One region of the Weissella paramesenteroides genome, then DNA from elsewhere that is predicted to be linked to it. Evidence: predicted binding sites of a transcription regulator. Region 1 holds the regulator's gene; the other holds the start of a gene.
What was found. The regulator LexA, encoded in region 1, represses DNA repair genes until DNA is damaged. The targets are predictions, from matches to a motif close to CNAACANNTGTTNG.

Region 1 (15,705 bases):
TCGAATCACAACAGGTTGTTCATCGATTTCTTTTAACATATAAAATGGATAGGCACCCTTATCTGTTTCAGTTGCATCAATATCTAGATGGAAAGCCTCACGAGAAATTGCATCGCCATTAGCAGCGAATAATTGCACATTGTCTGGATCAACGATGGCAATTTCACCATCATGTAATTCAATAAAATCATGTGTCTGATCCAGCATAGCAACGGCATCAGATGTAACGACATTAAAATCTGAACCGATACCAATCAACAAAGGTGACTTTTGCTTAGCAACATACATGCGTTCAGGTTCTTCACGATCCATTAGCAAGAAACCATAGGCTGAATTACGATCCATCAATGCAATTAACTTCTTAAGTGCGTTAACAGTTGTTTCGCCTTCCTTCACAAACTTATCAATCATTTGTACAGCAACTTCTGTATCAGTATTTGATGCAAACTGAACGTCTGATAAATAATTTTGCTTCAATTCTGCATAATTTTCAATCACACCGTTATGAACTAAGTAAAAACGACCATCCGCAGAAACATGGGGATGCGCATTTGCTACAGAAGGCACACCATGAGTTGCCCAACGAGTATGTGCAATACCGGCAGTTCCCTTGACATTTTTCTCTGAAACCAGTTTTACTAGTTCTGAAACACGGCCGTTTTCCTTAACTAGTTGATCTGTGCCATTGGCCTCATCTGCTACATATAAGCCAGCAGAATCATAACCACGATATTCTAACTTTTGTAATCCTTTTAATAGAATAGGTGCTGATTGGTAATTATTTCCAGTAAATCCAACAATTCCACAGAACATATTTTTCTCCTTATACAACTAATACAACGTTTCCACTAATGGTATAGTATTTTTTTGTTTTTTATTTTAAGTACAATGACCATTATCACGCGTTAATTTGTATCAGTCAATGAATTTATAACGTTTAACTATCTATTTGGTCTAAATTGGTATAGATTTTATTGATGTGCGAAATTATCATAAAAAAAGACTGAAACATTATTATATGTTCCAGTCAGTAAAAAATAATTTTATTTTTTAATAATCATCGCCAAATTAGTGAGCCTTGTGATGTTCACAAGCCTTAGGGTGGCGCTGAATATCCATGTTCTTATATGCACGAACAGCGCGATCAACTTTCTTGTTCAACATATTCATTCCGAACATAAAATTACCTCCCTTTTTCATTTAATTCATGTAAAGATAATCTTTACATTACTGTAATATTAACCTGTGGACTAATACTAAACTATTTACCTTAAAAAGTCAATAAATTATGCATTGACTTCGCCGTGAAGGTCATAGTCTAGACCGTCTTCTTCAACAGCTTCATCAACTCGTAATGGTGTAATCAAGTTAACAACTTTCGCAATAATAAATGTTAAGACAACAACTAGAACAATTGTTACCAAGATTGCCCCAAGTTGGGTACCCATTAATTGCCAACTAACTGATTTCCCAGCCAATGGCTTTGAAGCAAAGACACCGGTCAAAATACCACCAATGACACCACCAACACCATGCAATCCAAAAGCATCTAGTGTGTCATCATATCCCAATCGATACTTAATCACAGTTGTTGCAAAATAAGCACCAATAGCAACAATAATTCCCATGATCATCGCACTAGCTGGTTGCACGAATCCAGCAGCTGGTGTGATAACAACTAATCCTGCCACACCTCCAGAAATAGCTCCGGAAATACGTACGCGCTTGAACAAGATAAAATCAAGAATAACCCAAGTTAGCATAGCAAAAGCTGCCGCAATATTTGTATTTGTGAAAGCAACAATTGCAACGCCATCGGCTGCTAAGGCAGAACCAGCATTGAAACCAAACCAACCAAACCAGAGTAAGCCACCACCAATAACTGTTGCTAATAAATTGTTTCCTGACGTATCAGTGTTCACTCGCCGCTTACCAATCATTAAAGCTAGGACCAAACCAGACACACCTGATGAAATATGAACAACATCACCACCAGCAAAATCCAGGGCGCCATGTTGTGCTAAAATTCCGCCGCCCCAAATCATGTGTGCCAATGGGACATAAACTAGCAACATCCAAGCAGTTAAAAACAAAATAAATGCCTTAAAATTCATACGACCAACAACTGAACCCGCAATAATTGCCATAGTAATCATTGGAAACATTCCTTGAAAGAGTGCAAATAGACCATCTGAGATACCTAAACCTCGTGTACTCTTTGTCATAGAGACATTATGAAGAAATGCTGCATCTAGGTTACCAATAATAGGTCCTGAACCGCTAAAGGCTAATGAATAGCCAACTGTGAACCAAACGACACCACCAACTGCAATCGCAATCATAACCATTGCCAATGTATTAACCGTTGTCCGTGTTTCTGCTAAACCACCATAAAATAACGCCAATCCAGGCACCATTAACCAGACCAATCCTGCACTTACTAACACCCATGCGACATCTGCACCATTCATTTTTCTCACCTGCGCTTTCTTGAAATAACTTAACATCAGTATAAGCACATACCCGGCGAACGTAATAAATTGTGTTAACAATGCTAACATTTGGTGGTCTAGACAAATAGTCATAGCTAGTCATTATAGACTGAAAAGGACGTCAATCTACCTATTTGCATTCGGTAGATTGACGTCCTTTAAACGAAGTTGGGATAGAGAAAGTATGCAACCTCTTATTTCTAACAATTATATTAATTTGTTGGTACACCGATTGAACTCATTTCAGATACTGAAACATTGCCACCATAAAGTGGTCCAGTTTGTGCAGCTTTTAGACCCAATGACTTGCGCAAGACATTGGTTGCACGTTGTTGTTCATCACTTGAAACAACTTCGGTTGAACCTGATGACAAGCTATACCCTGTACCTTGAATATGATCATTTGAAATATGTCCAGCTGCTTTCGCATACTTACGAGCAATTGTAATCATATCATTATAGGTCAAATCCGTTTGTGTTGAGGATGAAACTGAATCTAAGAATCCTGAGTCCAATAGTTTTGTTGGATTATTCTTCGCAGCTTCAATAATACCTTGCAAAACTAGTCGTTGACGTGTCTGACGACCATAATCTCCCTGCGGATCATTATAACGCATACGAGAAAATGCTAAGGCTGCTTTACCATTCATTTTTGAGTAAGTCTTGCCATTATGTGAATACGTACTTGATCCTTCAGTAAAGCTGTACAAATTACTTCCTGTAGAATGTGCCGTATCTGGGTTAAAGTTGAATGTTAGTGGTGATGTTACTGTGACACCACCAATTTTATTAACAACCTTCTCCATACCACCCATGTTGACCAATGCATAGTAATCAATTGGAATATTTAACCACTTTTGCACTGTCTTAATCGTTGTCGCCGCTGAACCATATGAATAAGCCGCATTGATTTTTTGTGGGAATGTATTTTCATATCCAACAATGGCAATCAATGTATCACGTGGTATTGACATGATTGTTGTCTTGTTTGTTTTTGGATTGATCGTCAAAACCATGATCGAATCCGTACGACCTTTATAGTTACGGTTTAATTCTCCCGTATCAGTACCCAACAACAAAATAGAAATTGGCCGGCCATCATTAAGGACACTTGAAACATCACGTGCCTTCTTTATGTTTGGCGCAACGTATGATTTATCAATGGCACCCTTGGTTTGCATATATGCGTAACCGAATAGACCAGCCACAGCTAATATGATCAGTAACAAAAGGCTCAAAATCGTATTACGTACCTTATGCGATTTCTTTTTACCTTTTTTGTTACCACGTTCTGAGCGAGATACCTTTTGCTCATCATCCATGATTTGTCCTCCCTATTTGCCAGCAAATAAAAATTGTTGACACTCCTACTCCTGAAACAGGCATTATTTTGTGTAGTATATTCCACCTATAAAGCATTATACACAAATAAACCAATGAATAAGTAACAAATTTATTAAGATATAAAAAAGAATTGAGAACGATTTGTTCCCAATTCTTTTTAGAAAATAACCATCAACTAGATAGTCAACAATTCTTTTTCTTTTTCAGCCGCAATTTCGTCAACATTCTTAATGGCAGCATCCGTTGCCTTTTGAATGTCATCTTCAATATTGTGTGCTTCATCTTCTGATAAGTCGTTGTTCTTTAATGCTTTCTTCGCATCATCCATCGCATCACGACGAACATTTCGAACAGCAACCTTTGCTTTTTCTGATTCTGCCTTAACTTCTTTAGCCAAATCTTTACGAGTTTCTTCAGTCAAAGCTGGAATTACCAAGCGAATAACTGACCCATCGTTGGCTGGAGTCAATCCCAAATCAGATGCAAAAATAGATTGCTCAATCCCTTTTAAAACAGACTTATCAAAGGGCGTGATCAACAATACACGTGCCTCAGGTACAGTTACCGATGCTAATTGATTAAGTGGTGTCTCTGCCCCATAGTATTCTACTGTAATATTACGTAGAATTGATGGATTAGCAACACCCGCACGGATATTACCTAATTCACGACGTAATGCATCACCAGCCTTGCTCATACGCTCTTTTGCTGATTCAATAATTGCATTAGCCATAATTCTAATCTACCTCCACGGTTGTTCCGATATTCTCACCCAAGACAACACGCTTAATATTGCCAGATGTATTCATGTTAAAAATCACCAGATTAATATCGTTATCCATTGATAGTGTTGAAGCAGTTGAATCCATCACTTTAAGCCCCTTAGCAATAATGTCTTTATGCGTTAGCTTTTCAAACATCGTTGCGTCTGGGTTTTTACGAGGATCGTCGCTGTATACACCGTCAACGCCATTTTTAGCCATTAGAATAGCTTCAGCATTAATCTCGGCGGCACGTAAGGCTGCAGTTGTGTCCGTTGAAAAGTATGGTGAACCAGTACCTGCACCGAAAATCACAACACGTCCCTTTTCTAAGTGACGAACTGCCTTTCGACGAACGTAAGGTTCAGCAACTTGACGCATTTCAATAGCAGTTTGTACACGTGTGGGAACATCGTGTGATTCAAGTGCGTCTTGCAATGCCAATGCGTTCATAGTTGTACCTAACATACCAACATAGTCGGCCTGTGCACGTTCCATTCCCAACTTTGCACCAGCTTCACCACGCCATAGGTTACCACCACCAACAACGATTGCAATCTCAACACCTAGTTCATAAACTTCTTTGATTTCCGCTGCGATATTGTTAACAGTTTCTGGATCAATACCATACCCACGCTCACCGGACAAAGCTTCACCTGAGAGCTTTAACAATATTCGTTTGTACTTTACATCTGCCATTATTTTAATCGCCTCGGTCTCTATTCACCCATTTGAGCTGCAACTTCAGCAGCAAAGTCATTTGCCTTCTTTTCGATTCCTTCACCAACTTCATAGCGAACGAATGAAACAACCTTGCTGTTCTTGCTTGCAACATACTTAGCAACAGTTTCTTTACCGTCACCCTTTACGAATGGTTGGTCAACCAATGCAATTTCTGCCAAGAACTTGTGCAAACGTCCTTCAACCATCTTTTCCTTGATGTTATCAGGCTTACCTGCTAAGTCTTCTGACTTCATTTGAACGGCCTTCTCGTGATCCAAAACTTCTGCTGGCACTTCTTCAGCTGAAACGTACTTTGGTGCAATTGCTGCAACGTGCATTGCAACGTCCTTTGCAACTTGTTCATCTGAACCATCCAACAATACAAGTGATGAAATACGACCACCCATATGTGAGTAAGTACCAAATACTTGACCTTCTGCTTTTTCAACAACTGCAAAACGACGTAGTGTAATCTTCTCACCAGTGATTTGTGTTGTGTGAATAATCATGTCATTTAATGTTTGATCTTCAGAAACTTTTAGTGCCAAAGCATCTTCAACATTTGCTGGTGCATATTCAACAATTGCGTTGGCAACAGCATGTAACAATTCGTTAAATTCTGCATTGCCAGCAACGAAGTCAGTTTGAGAGTTCAATTCGATGATAGCAGCTTTGTTGTCCTTTGAAACAACATAAGTCATTCCTTCAGCAGCAACAGCACCGGCCTTCTTAGCAGCCTTTGCCATTCCCTTTTCACGCAAAGCATCAATTGCCTTGTCCATATCACCATCAGTTTGAACCAATGCCTTCTTGGCATCCATCATTCCAACGCCAGTCTTTTCACGTAACTCTTTAACTTGTGAAGCAGTAATAGCCATTTTATGGTCTCCTTGTATATGCTAAATCTTATCTCAACTAGTATACACGAAAATATAACGATTTTCTATACACATATTAGATATCTAGTAATCATTTTACATGAGTTTTGCGTAGAGCGCAAAAAAAGCTTATTCCGTAAATTGGAATAAGCTTTTTTGCTATTTGTCAAAAGATAATTAGTTCTTCTTACCTTCAACAAGATCAGTCAATTCTTCGATTGAAGCAGGCTTGTCACCTTCAGCTGCAAAATCAGCTTCTTCAACTGCATCTTCACCTTGGTTACCTTCAATAATAGCATCTGCCATCTTTGAAGTAATCAAACGTACGGCACGGATTGCATCATCGTTTGATGGAATCTTAACGTCAATTTGATCTGGATCAGCGTTAGTATCGACCATAGCCACGATAGGGATGTTCAACTTGTGTGCTTCTTGCACAGCCAATTGTTCCTTGTGAGGATCAACGATGAACATCAAATCAGGAATCTTAGGCATATCAGCAATACCACCCAAGAACTTGTCCAACTTCTCACGTTGCTTGATTAGCAATGAAACTTCCTTCTTTGGCAAACGATCGAAAGTACCGTCTTCTTCCATTGCACGCAATTCCTTTAGACGAGCAATACGAGCTTGGATAGTCTTCCAGTTAGTCAAAGTTCCACCTAACCAACGGTGGTTAACGTAGAACATGTTTGCACGAGTTGCTTCTTCTGCAATTGAGTCTTGTGCCTGCTTCTTAGTACCAACGAACAATACCGTTGCACCATCAGCAGCTGCATCGCGAACATAGTTATATGCTTGGTCAACCAACTTAACTGTCTTTTGCAAATCGATAATGTAAATACCGTTACGTTCCGTAAAGATGTAATCTGACATCTTTGGGTTCCAACGACGAGTTTGGTGTCCGAAGTGTACACCAGCTTCAAGCAATTGCTTCATTGAGATTACTGCCATGAGTATCTGCCTCCAAATGTTTTTTCCGCCTAGCCTCGCATGTAGCCTGGCGACCCGGTAAAGGGGCACCCGTCAAACTATTGAGAACTAGTGTGTATTTTTGGTATAAAACCAATAATTAATATTACTCAGTTTTATGCAATATGTCAACCAAAATTTTTCTCAAACTCTGGCACATGGTGTTCATATAGAAATCTCTCTTTTTGGCTACGAGTAAGCTTCTTAAACATAGCTTCTGCATGCAATGCATCATGTTTCGTCGTAAACGCCTCCGCATAAAGCAGTTTCAGTGGGTGTCGTTTGGCTGGTCTAGTAAACTTTGCCCCCTTACCTGCTTCATGAGTGGCTAGACGTTTACCAACATCATCCGTAAACCCACAATAAAGCATATTATCCGCAGTCAATAACACGTACATATAATATGGTTTATCCATGCTGCTGACGCCCTTCATAAATTGACCAGACAGCATCTGTATAGGTGTCATCTAAATTATGGGTAACAATCGGTGGTAAAATCTTTGCTCCTGTTAATTTACCGTCTTTGATTGCATCAATTAACACGATATTAGCTGGTTCACCAACTTTAGGATAGACAAATTGAATTTGCTTTGGTGATAAATGATTTTTTTGTAATGACTCTAAAATTTCAAACAAACGATCAGGTCGATGAACCATGAAAAAATGTGCCTTATTTTTCAACAACTTCTTAGCAGTATATGTTACTAAATCCAAATCTGCCATCAATTCATGGCGTGCAATCGCATAATGTTTATTTTCATGCATGACTGTATGCTCGTTATCAATCGAAAAATAAGGTGGATTTGATACCACCATATCTGCTGACCCTGGGCGAATGTCATTGAAAATATCACGCATATCTGCATTCATAATGCGAATTTTATCAGTTAGGTCATTCATCATAACTGATCGTTGTGCCATATCGGCTAGACGTTCTTGTATTTCTACACCAATAATTTGACCAGAAACTTTGTGCGCCATAAATAATGACACCGCACCATTCCCGGCACCAAGATCCACTGTCAAACCCCGACCATTTTTCCGGGGTTCAGCAAAGTTGGCCAGTAATACTGCATCCAGTGAAAATGAAAAAACCGATTTACTTTGAATGATGTGAACGTCGTCATTGTATAGCATATCGATACGTTCATCAGGTAACAGTTCAACTTTCATATTTTTCTCCTTATCGTTCACCATCGTTTGCCAAAAACGCCTGTTATGTGGGATAATAAGGCGTTATTATTAGGGAGGATGAACAAAATGTTCTATTCATTCATACGTTATGTCGCTGCGGGAATTGTTTGGCTTATCAATGGTCGCTACAAACTGCTAGGGACAGACAAATTACCTGAGGGCAACTATATTTTAGTTGGTCCACATCGTACTTGGTGGGAACCTGTATTTTTTGCTCTAGCGGGTTGGCCACATAAATTTAGCTTTATGGCTAAAAAAGAGCTTTTCAAGAATCCTATTTTACGCTGGATTCTTGTCCATGCCAATGCTTTTTCAGTTGATCGTGACCATCCAGGTCCATCAGCCATTAAAACACCAGTTAAGAACTTAAAAAAGACTGACCTAAGTTTGATTATGTTTCCATCTGGTAGTCGCCATTCTGAAGAAATGAAAGGTGGCGCTTTAATGATTGCGAAACTTTCTGGTGCACCATTAGTACCAATCGTTTATCAAGGACCAGTAAAGTTTTCTGGTTTATTCAAGCGCAAGAATGTCACAATGGCATTTGGTGATCCCATTTACATTGATAAGCGTATCAAAGTAAATGAAGAAAATACCGCTGAATTTGGTGATACTCTACAAGCAGCTTTTGACAAGCTAGATGATGAAATTAATCCTGATTGGGTTTATGTTGATCCAAATCCGAAGAACAAAGAATAAATCAAGTAGTTAATCAATAATTATAGAGAAGTTGGGACAGAAGGATTTGTTCCAACTTTTTTATAACTGCAAAAAAAAAGTTGAGTATTGATAACTCAACTTTTTTCACACATTACTTCTTTTTTGAAGAAGTTTGTGCTTGACTCTTCATTTGTGCCATCATCTGGTTCAAACGCTTCTGAGAAGGCTTTTGTCCCATTGATGTCATCATTGATTTCATCATTTCTTCTGAAATTGGCGGATTATTCTTGATGTACGTCTCCATTGAACGACGTGCGATGAAGAATCCAGCGACAGCGCCAACTACCGCGGCAAGAACGACAATAAAAATCCAAATTGTTGTGCTCATTTTATTACTCCAAAAATATATTCAAACATCATTATAGCGAACTAAATGCCGTTTGACTAGCTACCCGAACGATTAATTATCACGTAATCCCTTATCACGCTGAATTTTCTTTACTTTTTCAGGAGTTACTTCATTGCCATTCTCATCGTAGACTTGTAGCATTTCTACTTGAGAACGAAAGGACTTTCTAAAATTATCCAAAAATTCAGCCCGCAAATCCGCACGTTCGGCAACTTCATCCTTTGTTAATCCTTCTGGAGATTTTGCTTTTGCTGCTAATTCATTAATTCGTGAACGAACAGCCATCATGTGATCTGTCTCAACCATGCTAGTTCCACCTTTTTTTGAATTTAATGTTACCATTTTAACATATTTTGATTAATAATATTTGTATTAACTGATGTACATATGAGCAGATGTTTGTCGTACAATATTCAGTAGTTACAAAGGAGCAACTAACGTATGACAAAAAAGCCTAGAAAGCAATTAGAGATACTACAATATATATATGAAAAACAGTTAACCAGTGGTTACCCGCCTACTATTCGTGAAATTGGAGCAAAAGTTGGTCTAGCATCATCCTCAACCGTGCATGGTCACCTAGACCGCTTACAAAAAAAGGGCTTGATTACTAAGGATGCTGAAAAGACTCGCGCAATCAAGGTAACACCACAAGGCATGTCATTACTAAATCAGGATTATCATAATGATGAAACGAAAGAGCCAATCACTAATATAACAATACAAAATTTATTTTCATTCGATGATGATACTTTTATCCTACAGCAACACAGTAACACCATGCTCAATATTGGTATTTTAAATAATGATTATTTGATTGTTAAAAAGCAAAAATCCGTTGTCAATGGTGATATTATTGTTGTTAAAATTAATGAAATGACTAACGTGTACCGCTATTTCAAGGAAGGTACTCATTGCCGGCTACAACCAGAGAATAGTAATTTAAAACCTGTTATTATTGAAAATCCTACTATTCTTGGCCGCGTCGTTGGAATTTACCGCAATCATATCAATTAAATTCAGAAAATACCTAATAAAGCAATCAAATACCCTAATCTATCAACTCATTAGGGTATTTGATTGCTATAGACCCATTTCCCAACTTAAATCAATATCAGTATCAGATATCATCTGACCAACGTCCTCAAGTGATAAATTCCTTGGTGTTGATAAAGCTAAATTCACTGTCAATCCTTCTGACGATTTTTTCAAACTAGAGACCTTACTTGAAATGTGCTGCTCTTCTAGGTAATTACGTAGTTTTTTCACATCATCAATTTTTTTCAAGTAAACTCTAATCGAAAATGACTGGCGCAAATTAAAATCATTAAAATAATGAAATGCCAGTTGCAAAATAACGATAATAAATGTCGCTGCAAAGCCCACTTCGTACAAACCGGCCCCAATGGCCATCCCCACACCAGCAGTTGTCCAAATACCAGCTGCCGTCGTTAGTCCACCAATCACATTAAAGTCTGGGCTACGAACAATTATCATCCCTGCACCTAGAAAACTGATACCACTAACAATCTGGGCAGCAATACGTGATGGATCGAGGTTAACATTTTGCATGCCTAAAACAGAGCCAAAGCCATATTGTGAAACAATCATCATTAACGCTGCACCTAAACTAACAATTGCATGAGTTCGTAGACCGGCAGATTTCGATCTAGTTTGTCTTTCAATACCAATTAATAAGCCTGCCAGAGTTGCTAATAATAGACGAATTAATAATTCTTTAGTTGTCATTTTACCTCCATCCCAAATAACGCCTGAGATTTAGCTGATCGGTGACGTTATTTATTTCATACTTTCTATTTAACCAAAAAAATGACTCTGATAACAGAAATTAAACCGCTATCAGAGCACTTAGTTACCTAATTTTTTCGATCATCATAATACGATTGTTCTTGCTGTTCCCAATAATCTTGATCTTCGGCTGTTATTAGCCGGATTCCCTACAGCTACCGTATTGGCAGGAACATCTTTCACAACAACTGCTCCACCACCGATAACCGCATTATCACCGATTGTGACACCAGGTCCAATAAAAACATTGGCGCCAATCCAAACATTATTGCCAATGTTAATTGGTTTACCAAATTCTAGTCCACGTGTCCGGACACCAGCATCAATGGGGTGTCCGGCTGTAATTAAACTTACACGTGGTCCAATCATCACGTGATCACCAATATGTATCTCACACGTATCTAATATCGTTAATCCAGTATTCCCATAGAAAGCTTCACCAATATAGACATTTTTACCGTAATCTATATAAACGTCTGGCTCAATGTAACTTCCCTCACCAACTGACCCAAATATTTCTGATAGTAGCTCCTGGACCTGATCTTCTTCCTCATGAGCAACCTGATTGTACAAGGCAACCCTCCACTTACATGCCTTTCGCAAAGCAATTAATTCTTTGTCAGTTGAATCATACAAATTAGCTGACAACATAATCTCTCGTTCAGTTTTCATTTAATAGCCCCCTATTGTATATGAACTGTCTAATTCTAACATAAGTCTCGTCACCGTGACCAATTGTGAAAGTCGGATTTAAATGATAACATTATTTTTATCAGTTTTATTTTAGAAAGGCAATTATATGACAACGTCTAAACGAAATCTCTCCTTTGATATTGCTCGTGCAATGGCGATTTACCTGGTAATCATCGGCCATTCAATGACTGGTTTATGGGGAACATGGCAATCTAATTTTTTATTTGCCGCAAACTTACCAGTATTCTTTATTATCTCTGGTTACTTCTATCATTCAAAAAAAATGAAAGATGTCATCCAAACTGGAATTAATACATTACTAATACCTTTTTTTATTGTTACCATTCTCTATATCGGATTGAGAACGATTATTGGTGAATTTATCCAACATATTCATTATCTAAATTTTCAAACGTTACTACCACTCATATATGGAAATGGCGCAACTGCCCATTCACCATTTGGCTTTGACTTAAGTTCACATGCAGGCGCTGTCTGGTTCCTGCCAACGATGTTCATCGCAAATATCATTTTCCATTTGTTAATGAAATCAAATAAAGAATTTATCCGCTTCATTATTGTCATCATTTTATTTGGCACTGGTTATACATTAGCTCAGTATGCTTACTTTCCTTGGTCTATACAAGCTGCATTAGAAGTTCAAATTTATTACCTATTTGGCTACTGGTTAGCAAAGATTGTAAAAAAATATTCAGAAAAAAAAGTTTTTACCAATCTTCCTCTTTTAATAGTCGGCCTAGTCTTTTGGATTATGAGTGCAACTAGCGGTACATACGAACTAAATCGCGGTTTAGCAGATAACATGCTAATGGCAGTTTTAGGTGGTATCGGTAGTGCTGTTGTCCTCTTAGGTATCGCTTTTTTTATTGAAAAACATTGGCAAAAATTGGCTAATTTGCTGAGCTATGTAGGTCAATATTCACTAGTTCTTCTGTGCATCCATTCAATGGACATTGGACTATTAGATTCTGAAATAATGCATTTCTTCCAATCACAAGCTTGGTTCTTAAAGGACAGTCTGATTGCTTACATTGGTTTAATGCTAGCGAGAATTTTATATACAACCTTTTTCACATGGATTTTACTAAAAATAAAGTTTATCTATCAATTATTCGTTGATCGAAATTTCCCACTAAAAAAACTCTGATAAAAAATAAAGCATCTTGTCCACTTTTCATTAGTGACAAGATGCTTTATTTTAGTGTTTTGTAAAACTCTTTGATAGATAATGCTTACCAGAACTTAAATCGTATTGAACTAACTTAAATTCATGTAATAGCTTTTTTTGCTTCTTAGTTAAATCTTTTGTCTTTAAAGTATGACCATTATTATCTACAAATTCGCCACGCGTGTAATTAGCAAATGCTGGTAGTTCCTTTGTTACCTTCGTTTGCAATGCGTAAAATGGCGTTAATTTGCTGTTTGTGGCTTCTAATGCTAATGCAGGAAAATCACTTGGTGATGCATAAGCACGTTGATTGTGATCTGTTTTTGCATGACTCTTTTCACGAGCAGCCTTATTTTGATAAATAAAGTAGTCCGTTTCATGAGATCGTTCTTGTTGCTTGTCCTGATCAACAAATGTGAATACACCTGGCCAATGATCGCCATAAAAGACAAGTGTCACCGGTCGTGAAATATTCTCTAATTTATTAATGAGATTCTTCGTTGCGACGTCTGTATAATGTACACCAGCAATATAGCTTTCAACAGTTTCTTTTGTATTACCAGTAACAGCTGGTTCTAACATTTTATATTTACTATCAGGATATTGATTTGCAGAATAAGGCATATGATTCTGCATTGTCATCAACTGGATGAATTGCGACTGATTATTATTCGCTGACGTAATTTTCTTTGTTAAGTATTTATAAGAATATTTATCAGCAGGATAATTGTTTTTAGAACCAACCGACTTCACATACTTTTCAGGATACTTATATTGATTGCCATCCGTTGTATAAAACTTTTGAATACCAATTTTTTTATAGGCATCTCGTCGGTTATAGAACGTACCAACATATGGATGAATCACTTCTCGATCTTGGAACAAGTTAGTAATTGTAGGTACGTCATGAGCAACAGGTACCAATTGTGTGTAAGGCACCACCATTTCTGGTGCATAAGTTGCTAATGGGAATCCTGCCAAAGTCATATACTCAATGTTAGCCGTTCCACCACCGTAACCTGAAGACAGCATTTTACCTGAGAAGACTGCATTCTTTTGAATCTGTTTAATATTTTTAAAGACATCAGTTCCCTTGTATTTTAACCCAGGTACATCATCAGGATCTGTTAATGACTCACTCAAAATATAAGCCACTGTTTGTCCTTTAAGATTATCCTGCCGAGTTTTATTTAATGTCTCTGAATACTTTGTATACTTTTTTTGCAAAGCAGCCATTGATTTTTGCGAATAACCTGATGGTTGGCGCATAATAACGCTCGAAATATTCGAAACAAAAGTCATCACTGGACCATTAAGCATAGCATCTTCACCTGTATTAAAGCTCTGCCACTGATACTTAAAATGATCCAATAAAGCACGATTTTGGTCAGCATTAGCAATAAATGGAGATGCTAAGGTTAAGAAACTGACCAATAGAATAGCAATTCTTGTCCCAGTCTGTTTGATCATCATTCGCTTGATAGATTCTGCAAAGCGACCTGATCTCTTACGATGGAGCCAATATTCCAATAATCCTGCGCCAACAAAAACAACGACAATACCAACAATAGCAAGCATTAACAAGTTTTTATCAACCATCTGTGTTAAACCGCCAACAGCGGTAACTTCAGACATATCACTAAACAAGATTGGTTCGTTTCGTGCCTTCATTTTCATATATTCGGCAATAAAAGTTACTACTGCAATTGTCAAATATATAGCAATCCCAACAAATAATCGATTAACCAGTACCACAATAAATATGAATAAGATTAAACAGGTAACAATAGTAAACAATGCCTGAGCACGTGTTAAGAACTTAATAGATGTTAAAACAGCCTGCCCAAGATTTAAAGTTTGGTCAAATCTTCCCCAAATTTGAAAATACATGGTAAATTGTAAAACAACAGTTGTTAACACACTTAAAACAAGACCGATGATTAAAAATTTCATCCAATTATTGAACGTCGGTCCACTAAATTGTTTTCTACTTAAAAACTTTTTCATCTAACTCACCCTCTTGCCCACTAAATGTCTTTAAAATTTTTACTAAACCAAACTTAATCACAGTGCTAATAATTAACATGATTAACCAAATTATGATAAAGCTTAACATTCCTGTGGGTAACAGCCCGCCAATGTAATTATTTATCGGTATCATTGTATTAATAAATATAAACACGACTAGATTTAAACTTAAATAGCTGCCAATTTTAGCGAATAAATTGGTAAGTGCAGAATTTTTTGTCAAGCTACTTGCTACAACAATTACTCCTGCTAAGCTAATCAAACCAGTTAACGTTCCTAAAATCCAAAATGGTGTGTAGGCAACAATCATATCTAGGCCTGTTGAAGCTGACATCGTCAAATCAACGATTAAAGCAGCTAAAACTGTCGCTGGGCCAGCTGACCAATTGTCTAATTTTTGATAATAAACACCGAAAAGCATAAATGGTAAGGCAATCAATGCCGATTCCAATGACCAAGGTATTTGAATAAAAGTAGCTAGGTAAAAGCCTAGCCCACCAAGCAAAATAATGATTAAAACTGCCCAAAACATTTTTTTTATTTTTGAAATAAA
Region 2 (15,705 bases), 510 kb from region 1:
CCAAACCAGTTTGAATCATCAATTGAGGACCGTGGCAAATACTTGCAGTCAACTTATTCTTTGATAAGAATGACTTTACAAAGTCGACAAATCGTTGGTCAGCACGTAATTGGTCAGGTGAAAAACCACCAGGAATAAACAAAGCTTCAAAATCTTCAGGTACTACATCAGCAATAGACTTATCGATGTTAATTTTAGTACCATGCTTACCTTTTATAGTTCCTACCTCAAAACCAATAGTTGTAACATCATGTCCCGCGTTCTTAATAGCTTCAACTGGATCGGTAAATTCAACATCCTCTACTAAATCAGTGACGACAACCGCAACTTTCTTTGTCATAATTAACAACCTCCTTTATTATGGTATATAATTTATACCTAAATGAACGGCAATACAATAACGCACTTTTTTGTGCGTATGAAATCTAACACTAACGGAGAAAATTTTATGACAGATGTAATCAGAAAATATGCCATTAACAAGATTCAAAAGAAAGATTTTAATTGTGCCAAGGAATACACTCTTTCAATGTTTTCTGGCAAATATAAAATAGTCATTATCTATCATCTATCACACGACGGCCAAATGCGTTTTAGCCAAATTCAACAACTTTTGGATAACGCAACCCACAAAGTACTATCACAACAACTCAATGAATTAGTTGAAGATGGGTTAGTAACCCGCCATGAAACACTTATTAAAAATCGTAAAGCTGTTTTCTATTCTTTGACCTCAACTGGCGAGAGCTTGATGCCAATCATTGAATTGATGTTTACGTGGGGAACAAATCGATTAGCAACGCTAAACGTTGATTACGAACCAAAAATATGATGAAGAACTCTAAAATTTTCATGAATTTATAAACCAAACCTGGGAAGTTAAAGTAACCAATTAATTTTCTGGGAATTTTTATGCCTAAATTTTGATGTACAACAAAAAAGACTACCAACATCACTGTCAGTAGTCTCTGTTTATATTTCTAATTAAGCTTCTGGCTTCAAGATCTTCTTTGAAACAACGTTCAAATCTTCATCCAAGTCGTAAACCCATGGCTCACCATTGGCGATTTCAACACCCATGATGTCAGCATCTGAGATTTGCTCAACGTGCTTTACTAGGGCACGCAATGAGTTTCCGTGGGCACCGATAACAACGTTCTTACCGTCTTTCAATGCCTTTGAAATGTCAGAATCCCAGAATGGCAAGACACGATCCAAAGTAACCTTCAAGTTCTCACCCTTTGGTAATTCACCTTCTGGTACATCATGGTAACGACGATCCAATGCAGGATAAGTCTTACCATCAATCGTCATTGTTTCTGATTGCTCTTCTAGTAGAGGAGGCAAAACGTCATATGAACGACGCCATTGGTGAACTTGTTCGTCACCCCACTTCTTTGCTGCATCAGCCTTGTTCAAACCTTGCAAAGCACCGTAATGACGTTCGTTCAAACGCCATGACTTAACCTCTGGAATCCACAATTGATCTGCTTCTTCCAATGCCAAGTGCAATGTCGTAATGGCACGTGTCAAAACTGACGTATAAGCTTGATCGAATTGAATACCTTCTTTAGCCAACAATTGTCCAGCTGTCTTAGCTTGAGCAATACCCTTATCACTCAACTTTGTGTCAACCCATCCATTGAATAAGTTCAATGCATTCCATTCACTTTGACCGTGACGAATTAAAACCAACTTTGCCATTGGTACACCTCTTTTTCTAATTTTGTTCGTTCTTATTGTAACAAATTTTCATGATATTTAGTAGTAATTGGTAATCTTTTCACAAAATAATCAATTCTACTTGACGGTACCATTTTCAACAGTCAATGCTGTTGAGTGTGCTGGCCCCTTCTTTTCTGGCAGAATATGGGTCATCAAATCATTAATCGCTGTTGGTGCCTCACCGAACCCGGTCGCAATGACATCGTATTTGCCATTATAGGCAGCAACATCCCCAATAGCATAAACATTCTTTACAGATGTTGCCATATTCTGTGAAACCAAAATCTGATTTTGGTCATTCAACTCTGGCTTGATTGTCCAGCCAGCCATGATCTTGTTTTCTGTCTGAAAACCATAACTAACGACAATTTCATCTACTGTAATCACTTTTGTTTCTTCCGCACGGGCAACCTGTAATGTCACTGACAATGCACCAGACACATCACGCGCAATATGCTTAATTGTATAAGGTGTCTCAAGGGTCACTGATGATTTTTCAAGCCGCGTTAGACTATGTTCCAACGCCCGGAACTTATCTCGTCGGTGAGTTAAGCGAACCTCTGCAGCCACCGGTTCTAAATGTAGCGCCATATCAACTGCAGAATCACCACCACCAGCAACTAAAACACGTTTTCCCGCAAACGACTCTAACTCATGAATTGAGTAATGAATATTATCTTCAACCTGCTCATCTAATAAATCCGCTGAAATACGACGAGGTTCAAAAGCGCCTGCTCCAGTTGCTAGAACAATACCCTTTGTATGAAAAATATCCTTTTGATCCGTCTGTATTTGATAACCATCTTCATCAGGGATGATATCCGTTACTGTTGCACCTAATCGCATCGTTTGGTCAAATTGAGATAGTTGCTCACTCAAATCATCAATCAATGCTTGTCCCGAAACATTCGTAAAACCAGCAACATCCAATATAGTCTTGTTTGGATAAAAGTTAGTTACCTGTCCACCTAAGTCTGACAAGCTTTCGACAATCGCCACTTTTAGTTCACGTAATCCAGCGTAAAAACCGGCAAACATGCCGACAGGACCGGCACCAATAATTGTTAAATCAACTTCTTCATTCATTATTATTGAAAACTTCCTATTACTATTTGCTTGGTAAATGTTATTAGCCGATTGTTCGACTGTACAGACTCTCAAATTCAGACAAATCAACTTGGAAGTCAGGTGCATAGACAATGTCTACCGCACTTCCTTCATCACCTGCTTTTTCTTCAAATGCCGTCGCAATTTGTTGATAGAGTGCTTGCACAGCTTCGCGATCTGGTCCATCTACAACAAGTAGGTAGTTTGATGTGTCAGCATCATTATTAGTCAACCAAAGGAGATACATATTTTCAATTGTACCCATTGCATCATCTGCAATACCAATCAACTCGTAACGAAGTGGTGTTGGAATCAACTCTTCAGCAGATGTGATTTCCATTTCATTATTGCCTTCATCTTCATCATCATTTGCTTCTTGCTGGGCAGCAACTTGTTGCGCAATATAGGCAATATTATCACGGGTAATTGGCATCCCATTTGTAAATGGATTTAATGCTAAACCTTCAATATTCTGCGTCTCATCATCTTGCAGGATTGGCAAATAATCCGACAATGCCATTGCCCATGGATAAACAGGTAATTCAGCTTCAATGGGTTGTGCATTATATGCATCCAAATCAGTAAACACTGGAAAAACTCCGTTACCATTTTCTAATTCGAATGTTACTAACTGCATTTGTGCATCATCTGGGATTTCAACATCACCATCGTCTTTTACAACTGGTGGCTCTGAAAAATTAACTGGGGCAATAAATACTGCATCAATCAATGCCTGGATAAAGTTATGCTCTGTGACCTCATTTTGTTCCTCACGAAAAACCGCTATCGCATCCAGCAGTTTATCATTACGTAGTTCTTCATCATCATTATCCATGCGCAATCATTCTCCTTTAATTTCTCATCTCTTTCTAACAAGTATAACGGAAAACCCTGTGTTTGTCAGGGGCTCACCTTTTAGCAACACAGCATCAACAAACTGACAGGAAACGTTTCTCTGCATTTTAAAAGCCCAAAATTTTTTCAAAATAATATCGAAAAAACTTTGGGCTGATAAAGCTGAGATGATCATCTCAATTTTCACATTATGACAAATCAAAGGCAACATTCAGCTATTAAAATAGATGCCAAATCATTGTATCCTCTATATGTATTTTAATGTGCTTTGCGTTTCCCCTCAAGCAACTCCTTAATCATAGCTTAAAAAAGAGGCAAAGTAAATACATAATTCGTGTTTTATTCATCTATAAAAAATAATTAACCGCTAATATTATTCTTATTACCAAATATACTTTTTTAAAACATCATTTTTATACAAAACACGAACATTAAGCAGCATGTTGTCCGTTTTCTGGCAGCCGTTCTTCAGTTTTAGCACCTTTATAGAACAACTTGTATAAGACGGCGCAGATAATTGGCAATACAGCTGTCATTAAGTACATTTGCTTGAAATCAACAAAATTGCGTAAGGCACCCAACAAGTAAGGACCCACACCAATTCCTAAATCCAATCCAACAAAATATGTTGATAATGCAACACCAATCCGACTAATATCCTTTTCTAAGTGCAAGGCAACTGCTTGACCATTAGACATAAACGTTCCATACCCTAAACCAATAAGGGCACCAGAGAACAATAATTCCCAGGAAGAAGTTGTGATACTAAGCACGAATAAGCCAACCGCTAAAAAGAAATAGCTTGGATACATAACTGAATTTTCACCATATCGATCAAAAATTCGGCCGGCCATTGGACGAGTGACAGTAATCACTAACGCATACACAACAAAGAAAAATGAACTAATTGATACAAGATCAATGGTCTCAACATACGATGCCAAAAATGATAACACACTTGAATAAGCCAATCCCATAATAAAAGCAATTGCTGCAATAAAGACAACTTTTGTATCAATAAATGTATTGATCTTCCAACTATCAGCCAATGCACGTTGATCACTATTTAGTGCCATGTTGTTTACATTTAGTATGAAACAACCAATAACGGTGAACACTAAGATGATACTCGACATGACCACAATGAAATTAATACTAGTTGCGTGCAGTAACAACATGCCTAAGAACGGTCCAATTGCTGCTGCCAAACTTGTGCTCAAGCCATAATAATTAATTCCCTCACCACGTCGTGATAGTGGAATATATTCCGTGACAATTGCATTCGTCGCTGTTGAAACGGTTCCATAAAAGAACCCGTTCAACAAACGCACAACATAAAGGATCGCAATTGATGGCATATACAAATACATTAGTGTTGTTATTAAGTACAAGATGATACCCACACGCAACGTTTGTTTACGTCCAAGTACTTCAAGCTTCTTTCCCACATAAAGTCGCGCCACTAATGTACCAATAACATAAATTCCCGATGCTAACCCTGCCTGACTTAAGGTAGCACCTAATTTTTCTTGTGCAACAACTGCAATGATTACCATTAACAAATAGTAAACTAAATAAACTAAGAAATTAATCAGTGTAATACTGAGAAATCCCTTATTGAACAACTTATCTTTACTTTCCAACAGAACTCTCCTTAACAACAACATATTAATTAAAACCTACATTACTAAATTAATACTTTATAACGGCATTAGTCAAGTTTATATTATTAAATAAGTAATTTATAAGTATTTAAAAAATAAACAATGAAAGCGCTTAAATTCATTAACGTGGTCAATATTTTTAAGTTTAACCTATTTTCAGGACAGCAAAAAAACAAGCATCGTAAAAACAATACTTGTTTACCCTGTCATTCTAATCAAAAAAGCAACTAAATCCATAAAGAATTCAGTTGCTCAATTTATAAGCTATTCAATGAAACAATTTTCTTTTTAATTACTTAGCAGGAACTTTGACATCCCCATCAACAATCTTCTTTTGTGCATTTTGTACTGAATGCCATGCAGCGCTTGACATGTTACCACGAGTTACAGCAACACCCTTATCACTCAAACCATAAACCAAGTGCTTACCACCAGGGAAGTGACCCTTAGATGTATCTTTCGTAACATCAATGACTGCCTTACCAACTTTCTTCACTGCAGAAGTCAATGTGAAGTTAGACTTACCATCCTTGGCAGTGTACGCACCATCAGCGTTTTGATCACGGTCAACACCAACGACCCAAACTTTGTCCGCCGCATTCTTTTCTTCATTCAAATCCTTGGCCTCTGTGAAGACACCAGCACCGGAACCACCCGCAGCACTAAAGATAACATCAGCGCCATTTTGATACATTGATGAGGCAATTGTCTTACCCTTACCAGCATCAGTAAAGCTACCAACATATTGCGCATCAACCTTAATGTTAGGGTTAACTGACTTAGCACCTGCAATAAAGCCGGCTTCAAACGTCTTAACAACAGCTGATTGCATACCACCAACGAAACCAAGTTTGTTTGTCTTTGTCGTTTTAGCAGCTGCAACACCTGCCAAGTATGATGATTGTTCAGACTTAAAAGTAACAGATACTGTATTCTTACGTGCCTTCGCAATATCGTCAATAATCATATAGTTCGTATCTGGATGTTTCTTTGATTGTTCATTAATTGTTGAAACCAATTGGAATCCAATACCATAAATATTCTTAAATCCATCAGAACGAGCTTGATCCATATTTGTTGTAAAATCAGCGTTCGTCTTTGAAGGATAATAAGCATAGCCGCCCTTACCTTGCTTAACATTATTATCCTTTGCCCATGACTTCATACCTTCCCAAGCCGATTGGTTGAATGACTTATCATCAATTCCACCACCATCAGTTATCAATGCAACTGAAGTCTTATTACTTTTATCATCACTTGACTTGTTTCCAGACCAAGCAGCATATGCACCACCTGCAATAATTACAACCGCGGCACCTGCCACCCACATCTTTGCGTTTGAAGCCATTTTTCTATCCCCTTTTATAAAAAGATTACCTAGATTGTTCGTCAATCACGAACTACATTCTAAATATAATGGATAATGTTCAAAAAGTAAAGCTTTTCGTTCGCTTTTTTTGCAAAAAAAAATGAACCACTTATTTAAATGCAACAAAACACGAACAATAAAGGCTCATTATACTATTTTTAATTAACTAACCTGACCAAGTAAGTTTCTGACACAAATCCTCTAACCGCATTATAGATTCGTTTTGCACGCGAGGATTTTTCAGAAATTGCAAATACCGTCGGTCCAGTACCTGACATTTGGGCTGCATCAGCACCAAAATCGTACATTTTTTGCTTCAATTTTAATATCTCTGGATACTTAGCTCCCGTAATTGCTTCGAGGACATTAAACATTTTGTGATAAGCTGTTTGAAAATCACCAGAATTAACCGCCGTCATCAATCCAACCATATCCCCATGCTGCATATTAGAATAATCAACTAATTTTAATATTTTAGGCGTTGAAACACTGATACCAGGCTTAGAAACAATCACCCACAACGGTGGCATTGCTTCTGTTAGTGGTTCAACTACCTCACCACGTCCACGAACACGAGCTGGTCGTGAATAAACACAAAACGGTACGTCAGCATCAATTTGGAGTCCCATTACCGCCAACTTGTCTTCGGTGTAGTTCAGTTGCCAAATTCGATTCAATCCCCGTAAGACTGCCGCTGCATCTGAAGAACCACCACCCAATCCTGCCGCAACTGGAATACGCTTCATAATGTGAATTTCAATACCTTCTGTCCGACCTGCTGTTTCACGCATCAAATTGGCCGCTTGATAGGCCAAGTTTTTTTCATTGAGCGGTAATAAACCACTTGTTGATTCCACAACAATATTCTGATGATTAGTCGTCGTTCGAATAGTCACCGTATCAGCTAGGTCGATGGCCACCATTAACATATCCCATTCTTGTTCACCATTTTTATGAATAAATGGGGTATCTAGGCTAATATTTAACTTTGCGTAGGCTTGCTCTAATACTTCCATCGCGACCAAGTCCTTTCATAGATTATTTTAATTATAGCAAGTTGCCCTTAATTGCGAAACAAAGACAGATAAAGAATTATAACTTCTGTTGGTTTTAACTAATCCTTGATATACTAAATCAGAATAAACAATAAGGAGTTTACATGCGTTTCATCTACATTATTTTAGGTTTGATCACTTTTGGAATAGGTACTCTAACCATTTGGGTACCCGGCATTCCAACAACGCCATTCTATTTATTAACAGCATTTTTCTGGGGACGTTCATCAACGCGCCTACAAATTTGGTTAGAAAGCAATAAATACTACCAGCAGTACGTATATAAGGGCATTTATAAACGCCAATTAACCCAAAAGAATCGCATAATTATTTACCTTGTCACTGCCGCCTTCATGAGCATACCATTTTTTACTTCTGGTAAATTATGGTTACAAATAACGTTAATTTGTGCTTCGTTCTCGCAAATTATTGCCATGGAAGGCTTTTATCGTGGTTGGTGGTTAAATAACTGGTTCCTTGACGAAGAAGATTAAACCACAAATGGGATATATTTAAAGGCCAGTACAAAACTAGCCATTATAGACTGAAAGGGGCAAAATCCACCATTAACTTCGGTAGATTTTGCCCCTTTAAACGTATGATATTAATTTTCTTCATAGCGTACTGTGCGACGATATCCTAGAACAATACTAGTTAAAACACCAATAAACGCTACGAAAGTTAGTGCTGATGCTGCATAAAACAATGCATTATACCCTTGTTGTTGAATAATGAATCCACCCACCAATGGTCCGACAGCTCTTCCAACAGATGGCGCAGCAGCGGTTAGTCCCTGATAACGTCCTTTCAGAGTTAATGGTGTTAGTTCATTGACCAAAGCTGGAATCATTGGAAATGCGGTTGCTTCGCCGATCGTCGTAATAATCATTGCTAGAGCAAATCCCATGAAATGATGACTAAATGGTAACACCAAGAATGATAAACCAAACATGATAATGCCAGCAAATATTTGAATAAACATTGATCGTCGATTGGCTGATAAATTCAAGGCATTCATCCCCAATTGAATAATCGCAATCAAAATACCGTTAATCGTCCACAACATTGAATATTGCCAGAGTGGTAATTTCAGTACACTATTCATGTACACAGAGACATTCCCTTGCCACTGTGCATATGAAATCCACAAAATAACTAGTCCTGATATACCTGCATAAATCAGTAATAAATTCCATTTTGGTAAAGCAATTTTAGTTGTCTGTTGTTCACGACTGTAATTTGCCAAATTAATGCGAAACTTTGTATGTACAATAAAAAATAAAACAACATATAGTATTAAAGCTAATAGAAATAACCATGTTATACCAAATGGATAAATTGGTCCTACTAATGCGGTTGAAAAGACCATACCAAAATTACTCATAAAATAAAGCATATTGAACACAAAACGACCGTCATGAGACCGTACTTGTGTGCCATAAGCATTAATAGCCGCCGTTAACCAGCCACCAAAGAAGCCAACCAATGTCAAAATAACAGCATAGGTTGGCCAACCATGCCAAATAATAAAGGCGACTTGCAACACAATCATTGCTAACACACCGAACTGAATAAGGCGATAGGGTTTAAATTGATCAAATAATCGACCGCTAACAATCGACCCAATAGCTTGACCAACTGCATTAGCCATCATCACCCATCCAATTGTTACTAAAGTTTGATACAGTTCATTATATAAATAAACTGATGTTAATGGCCAAATAAAACCAAAAGCAAAACTATTAATAAAACTTGCCGCTAACAACCAACGTAACGACATTCCTTGCCCCATACTTTGCATGATAAACCTCTTTTTAACATACTCACAAAAATAGAGCGAGACTAATGAAATCCATCAATAGCCTCGTTCTTTAGCAACCCTTTTTATTTACAATTAACCGAATCCACCCGGTTCTTCATTGTGAAAATCAATGTTTGAAAACTTATTATATGACTTAACAAATAGTAACCGTGCTGTTCCACGAGCTCCAGAACGATTCTTTTCTAGGATAACTTCAATTTCACCAATATCTTGCTGCTCTTCATCACGTGGATCATTCTGATTATCCAGATCATCATTAGATTTTTCGTAATAATCATCACGATATAAGAAAGCAACAATATCAGCGTCCTGCTCAATAGATCCAGATTCACGAATATCTGACAACATTGGACGCTTATCTTGACGTTGCTCAACGCTACGTGATAGTTGTGACAAGGCAATGATTGGCACATTCATTTCCATGGCCATCATCTTAATTGCACGTGAAATAGCTGAAACCTCTTGTTGACGACCCTCACTACGAGTTCCTTCAATCAACTGTAAATAATCAATAATGACTAAACCTAGCCGACCCTCACGTTTATATAATCGACGTAACTTCGATCTGATTTCTGTAACCTTAATACCCGGTGTGTCATCAATATAAATATTTGTTCGTGCTAGCGAACCTGTCGCCACTGCTAGAGAATTCCATTCTTCAGTTTCCAACTGTCCCGTTCGCATGTGCTGCGAATTAATATTACCTTCCGCCGCTAACATACGATTAACCAAAGAAGTATCTGGCATTTCTAATGAAAAAATAACAACTGGTAAAGTTGGGTCTGCCACCGCCACTTTTTGCGCAATATTTAATACAAACGCAGTTTTTCCAACAGCAGGACGGGCAGCGATAATAATCATTTCACCTTCATGAAATCCGGTAGTCAAATTATCGAGTGCTGGAAAACCGGAAGCCAATCCCGTAACTGTTTCGTCGGTGCGTGAGTTTTGTTCAATTTGTTCAAAGGATTTATTCACAACATCAGCGATATTTTTAAAGTCTGCACTTTTTTCGCCACCATTAATTAAATCCAGCTTTGTTGATAAGTCTGCAACCGCATCATCAACTGAATCACTACCTTCATAAGTTTGTGTCAAACTATCCTGTAAGGTATCAATCATATTGCGACGTACGGAGCGTTCTCGCACAATTCTGGCATAATACAAGGCATTACCAGCAACTGGTACGCTTGATGCCAACTCAGTCAGGTAGGCCATGCCACCGACATTTTCAACTTGATTATCTTTATCCAATTCATCAGTGATTGTTAAGATATCAATCGCTCTTTGTGTTTCATCAAGCGCCAAGATAGCTGAATAAATCAAGCGATGTGCCGTGCGATAAAAGTCACTCGGCTCAAGAATGGTCATAATATCCGCCAATAAATCTTGGGGATCCGTTGCTAATAAAATCGAACCCAGCACTGCCTGCTCGGCTTCAACATCTTGTGGTACACGTAATGGTGCACCTTCATTTTGATCAGGCATGTGAACATAACCTCCCTTCAACATAGTCTACTGTTCATTGTACCAAATAACCATCGATTAAAAAATCAGAGTTAGCCAAAAGATGGTTTGAATTCGAATATAACGATAATTAGGCGATTCTAGCTTTTTGCATTTTTGCAAGCCAGAATCGCCTAATTATTGATATAGTAAGAGCTTTTTCAATACTTATTTATTGCTCTTCTGTATGGACACGAATAGTTGCCTCAACATCACGGTGAAGCTTAACTTTCACATTTCGATAACCTAATGCTCGAATAGGCTCTTTCATATCCATTTTACGTTTATCAATCTTAATATTAAATTGGTCAAGTAATCCTGCCACAACTTGTTTTGATGAAATAGCGCCGAACAAACGACCATCTGTACCTGCCTTGGCTTTTAGTTCAACGACTGTATTGTCATCCTCCAACCTATTTTTCAATGCAATGGCCATTTCTTTTTCTTCTGCAGCTTCACGATCAGCTGCTTTCTTTTGACCACGCAAGGCAGAAACATTCGCATTCGTTGCTGGCTTTGCCTTTTTGTTTTTAATCAAAAAATTATTGGCATAACCATCAGGAACGTCTTTTACTTCGCCTTTCTTTCCGCGACCTTTAACATCTTCTAAGAAAATAACCTTCATTGTTTCATACCTTCTTCTTACTAAAATTTTTAATCACTATCTTTATTAAGCTCGGCTAACAATGTCTCGTAAACTGCCTCAGTTGACGTATCTTTAACCTGAGTTGCAGCGTTACTTAGATGGCCACCACCACCCATCGCTTCCATTACCAGTTGCACACTAACGATACCTGTTGATCGAGCCGAGACAGCTACTGTATCATTATCACGCCTAGTAATAACATAAGATGATGTCACACCAATCATCTGCAATAATGAGTCAGCAGCTTGTGCTGCAACAACTGAATCATATTGCACATCATCCTCACCAACTGCAATCGCTACGGAATCATGAATCTGGGCACGTTCGATAAGATGCGCACGATTACGGTATGAATCGACCGTTTCTTTCATAAAGTCCTGCAACAAGTTACCATCTGCACCAACCGCACGCAAGTAACTGGCCGCATCAAATGTACGCGTACCAGAACGCAATGTAAATGACTTCGTATCAATTTGAATACCCGCCAACATTGCTGTCGCTTCTAATCGTCTTAATCCTTGTGCTCGTCTTGGTTGATATTCGAACAATTCCGTGACTAACTCAGAAGTTGAAGATGCATAAGATTCAACATAAACTAGCTGTGGTTCTTCAGGAAATTCTTCGCCTCTTCTGTGATGATCAATAATCACAACCCGATTCTTTAATGCTTCATAGACGTCTTGTGATTCAGATAATGATGGTTTCGAGTGATCAACAATAACCAACAAACTCTGATCCGTCATTTGTGCTAAAACTTCATTCGGTGTTAATAAGGCATGCTCGTCAGAAACATCTTCAGACATTTGTTCCAATAATAAATGAATGTCTGAATGTTCTTGCCCGTTTTCTTCGTAAACTACCCACGCTGGTTTTCCCAACATTTCTGCTAACCTACGTACACCTAAAGCGCCACCAAATGAATCCATATCTGGGCGCTTATGTCCCATAACAAAGACCTGGTCGGCCTGATCAAATAAATCAGCTAATGCTTGTGAAATCACTCGTGCACGTACACGAGTTCGCTTAGCCATCGGATTCGTATTTCCACCATAGAATCTGGCCGAACCAGTCGATGACTTAACAACCACTTGGTCACCACCACGTCCTAATGCTAGGTCTAAATTAGCTTGCGCATTTTCAGCTAACGTATCAATGGCCATTTCATTATAAGCAATACCAATACTCAATGTAATTTGAGCATTTTGAACAGAGGTTGATTCACGAATCGTTTTTAATAAATTGAATTTATCATTTTCAGCTTTCTTCAAGGCGGCACGATAACCAATTAATAAATATCGGTCCACTGATAAGCGACGTGCATAGATTTCATGATCTGCCATCCAATCAGATAATGTTTTAGTCACATAAGTTCGCAAAGTCGATGCCTCAGCATCACTCATACCCTCAGTCACTTCATCATAATTATCTAACGAAACAATTCCTAAAAACAATTTGTGATTTTCAAAATCTGCCGTTACTTTAGCTGCAGCTGTCCGATCCATTAGGTAGACTGCATTCAATTCTGGCTGAACCTGCAACTGAAAAACATGGCCTAGCCATTCAAGCTCGGTAACACGCTTTTCTTCATTTGGCCATAATGCCACAATTTCAGCTAATTGTTCAGAAACATGTTGTAGATCACTACCGACAATCGTTTCATTCCCCAATAATTGTTGAATATATGGGTTGACCCACTCAATGTCACCTTCGTCTGTACAAAGGATGACACCTAAGGGCATTTGAATAATTGATTCTTGTTCACCACGATTAATACGATACGATAAATTTTCAATATAATGCGTTGTTTGTTCACTTAAATCTTGAAGTGTCCTAAAAATAACAATCAATGCAATAACGACTAATACCAGCCAAATAATACCTACGACCCAATTAACTAGCCAGGCCAAAAATGCCCCAACAATTGCAATAAATGATACTAAGGCTGCCATGCCACTAAGGCGTTGATTTCTAAAGAATGTCGGTAACGCCGTAATTTTTCTCACCCGTCTCACCTAGCCTATTCTTTTTGTTTGTATCGTATCATTATAACATAAACCCACATATCCATAAAATTGCCCCATATTGCGAATCTTAATTCTGACCATAAAAAAACGAGGATGGAACAAAAGAAAATATTCCAACCTCGGTTTGCTAAAATTGTATGAATTATAAGCCTATAATTTTTTATAGCGTAAACGCGTTCCAAAAGTCTGAAGCCTCAATGTAACGCAATTTGCGCAATCCCTGTCCTTCGCTTTGCTACGGACAAAAATTGCACAAACCACGTTACACACCGGCTTCAAAACAACTTTTGTCTCGCTCTCTATATTTCTAATCAATTAAACCAAATTCACGAGCACGCTCTTGGTACTTAGCAATTTCATCTTCACCAGCCCAAACAAAATGCTGTGGTGCAATTTCAACCATTTGACGGTCACGACCATCTAATTCATCAGTTGGATCGTAGACAATTGGTACACGTTGCTCTTCAACACTTGGATCCGGTACTGGAATTGAACTTAATAATGAACGCGTGTAATCATGCAATGGATGATTATAAACTTCATCAGCAGTTCCAATTTCAACCATCTTTCCCCAATGCATCACACCAATACGATCAGAAATATACTTCACCATTGACAAATCATGTGCAATGAACAAATAAGTCAAACCTTGTTTTACTTGCAAGTCCTTCAACAAATTAACCACTTGGGCTTGAATAGAAACGTCTAACGCTGAAATAGGTTCATCAGCAATAATGAATTTAGGTTGCACTGCTAATGCACGGGCAATCCCAATACGTTGACGTTGTCCACCAGAAAACTCATGTGGGTAACGACTAGAGTGATCACGATTCAAGCCAACAATTTCTAACAAATCTTCAACTTGTTTTGAACGATCAGCATCATTTTTTGCTAAATGATTAACATCAATTCCTTCAGCAACAATATCCTTAACCTTCATACGTAAGTCAAGTGATGCTTGTGGATCTTGAAAAATCATTTGGACAGCCTGACGAAACTTGCTTAACTTACCACGTCTCTTTAACTTGGCTAAGTCTTCACCTTCAAATAAAATCTTACCGTTTGTTGGCTCGTACAACTTCATAATTGCACGACCAATTGTCGTTTTACCTGAACCTGATTCACCAACAAGTCCAAATGTTTCACCTTCATAAATATCGAATGAAGCATTTTGTACGGCCTTTGTTTCATTAGATTTACCCTCATTAAAGGTTATATCTAATCCTTGGATCTCAACTAATTTCTTACGTTCATCGGCCATTACTTGCCACCTCCATTTCCAAGAACAGCAGCATTGTCAACCGGAACAGCTTTTGAACGATCTGCTTCTGGATGTTCAGCTTGGAAACGTGCCCAACGCTTTTGAACTTCAAGCGGTGGTTCTACTTCAGGTGCACGTTCATCTAATAGCCATGTTGCTGCATAATGCGTCTCTGATAATTTAAAGAATGGTGGCTTAACCTTTTCATCAGCGGCAATTGCATAATGATTACGTGCAGCAAAAGCATCACCTACAGGAGGATTCAACAAATCTGGTGGTGTACCAGGAATAGCCTCTAACTTACCACGCTCTGTTTTCGTTGTTGGCATTGAATTCAACAAGCCCCAAGTATATGGATGTTGTGGGAAGTTAAACACTTCATCAACCTTACCAATTTCGATAATTTCACCAGCGTACATAACGGCAACACGATCAGCCATACCAGCAACTACCCCTAAATCATGGGTAATAAAAATGATTGAGGTATCTGATTGCTCTTGAATGTTTTTCATCAAGTGCAAAATTTGCGCTTGAATCGTTACGTCCAACGCAGTTGTTGGTTCGTCAGCAATCAAAATCTCTGGATTATCAATCAAGGCAATCGCAATCACAATTCGTTGACGCATACCACCAGAAAACTGGTGTGGATAATCATTAATGTGTGCCTCAGC

Region 2: dnaB (replicative DNA helicase) is a predicted target of LexA. The motif match lies at 11,162-11,175, and genes of this name have one in related genera.

Annotation. Positions count from the first base shown of each region.
Region 1 is NZ_CP130559.1:839,222-854,926, reverse strand. Features, by position in the region: gene glmS (glutamine--fructose-6-phosphate transaminase (isomerizing)) at 1-813, opposite strand, end outside; gene QRX23_RS04165 (ammonium transporter) at 1,287-2,471, opposite strand; gene QRX23_RS04160 (LCP family protein) at 2,705-3,814, opposite strand; gene frr (ribosome recycling factor) at 4,012-4,569, opposite strand; gene pyrH (UMP kinase) at 4,574-5,296, opposite strand; gene tsf (translation elongation factor Ts) at 5,317-6,198, opposite strand; gene rpsB (30S ribosomal protein S2) at 6,376-7,152, opposite strand; gene QRX23_RS04135 (GIY-YIG nuclease family protein) at 7,299-7,586, opposite strand; gene QRX23_RS04130 (tRNA1(Val) (adenine(37)-N6)-methyltransferase) at 7,579-8,343, opposite strand; gene QRX23_RS04125 (lysophospholipid acyltransferase family protein) at 8,431-9,063, shown strand; gene QRX23_RS04120 (YneF family protein) at 9,176-9,412, opposite strand; gene QRX23_RS04115 (DUF896 domain-containing protein) at 9,485-9,739, opposite strand; gene lexA (transcriptional repressor LexA) at 9,875-10,450, shown strand; gene QRX23_RS04105 (MgtC/SapB family protein) at 10,517-11,182, opposite strand; gene QRX23_RS04100 (sugar O-acetyltransferase) at 11,327-11,914, opposite strand; gene QRX23_RS04095 (acyltransferase) at 12,042-13,103, shown strand; gene QRX23_RS04090 (LTA synthase family protein) at 13,155-15,131, opposite strand; gene QRX23_RS04085 (hypothetical protein) at 15,112-15,705, opposite strand, start outside.
Region 2 is NZ_CP130559.1:324,438-340,142, reverse strand. Features, by position in the region: gene QRX23_RS01570 (type 1 glutamine amidotransferase domain-containing protein) at 1-340, opposite strand, end outside; gene QRX23_RS01565 (winged helix-turn-helix transcriptional regulator) at 449-832, shown strand; gene gpmA (2,3-diphosphoglycerate-dependent phosphoglycerate mutase) at 985-1,704, opposite strand; gene QRX23_RS01555 (NAD(P)/FAD-dependent oxidoreductase) at 1,801-2,811, opposite strand; gene QRX23_RS01550 (SseB family protein) at 2,855-3,667, opposite strand; gene QRX23_RS01545 (MFS transporter) at 4,119-5,354, opposite strand; gene QRX23_RS01540 (BMP family lipoprotein) at 5,644-6,699, opposite strand; gene ispE (4-(cytidine 5'-diphospho)-2-C-methyl-D-erythritol kinase) at 6,879-7,736, opposite strand; gene QRX23_RS01530 (YbaN family protein) at 7,880-8,269, shown strand; gene QRX23_RS01525 (MDR family MFS transporter) at 8,380-9,576, opposite strand; gene dnaB (replicative DNA helicase) at 9,670-11,085, opposite strand; gene rplI (50S ribosomal protein L9) at 11,276-11,728, opposite strand; gene QRX23_RS01510 (DHH family phosphoesterase) at 11,758-13,752, opposite strand; gene QRX23_RS01505 (ABC transporter ATP-binding protein) at 14,081-15,034, opposite strand; gene QRX23_RS01500 (ABC transporter ATP-binding protein) at 15,034-15,705, opposite strand, start outside.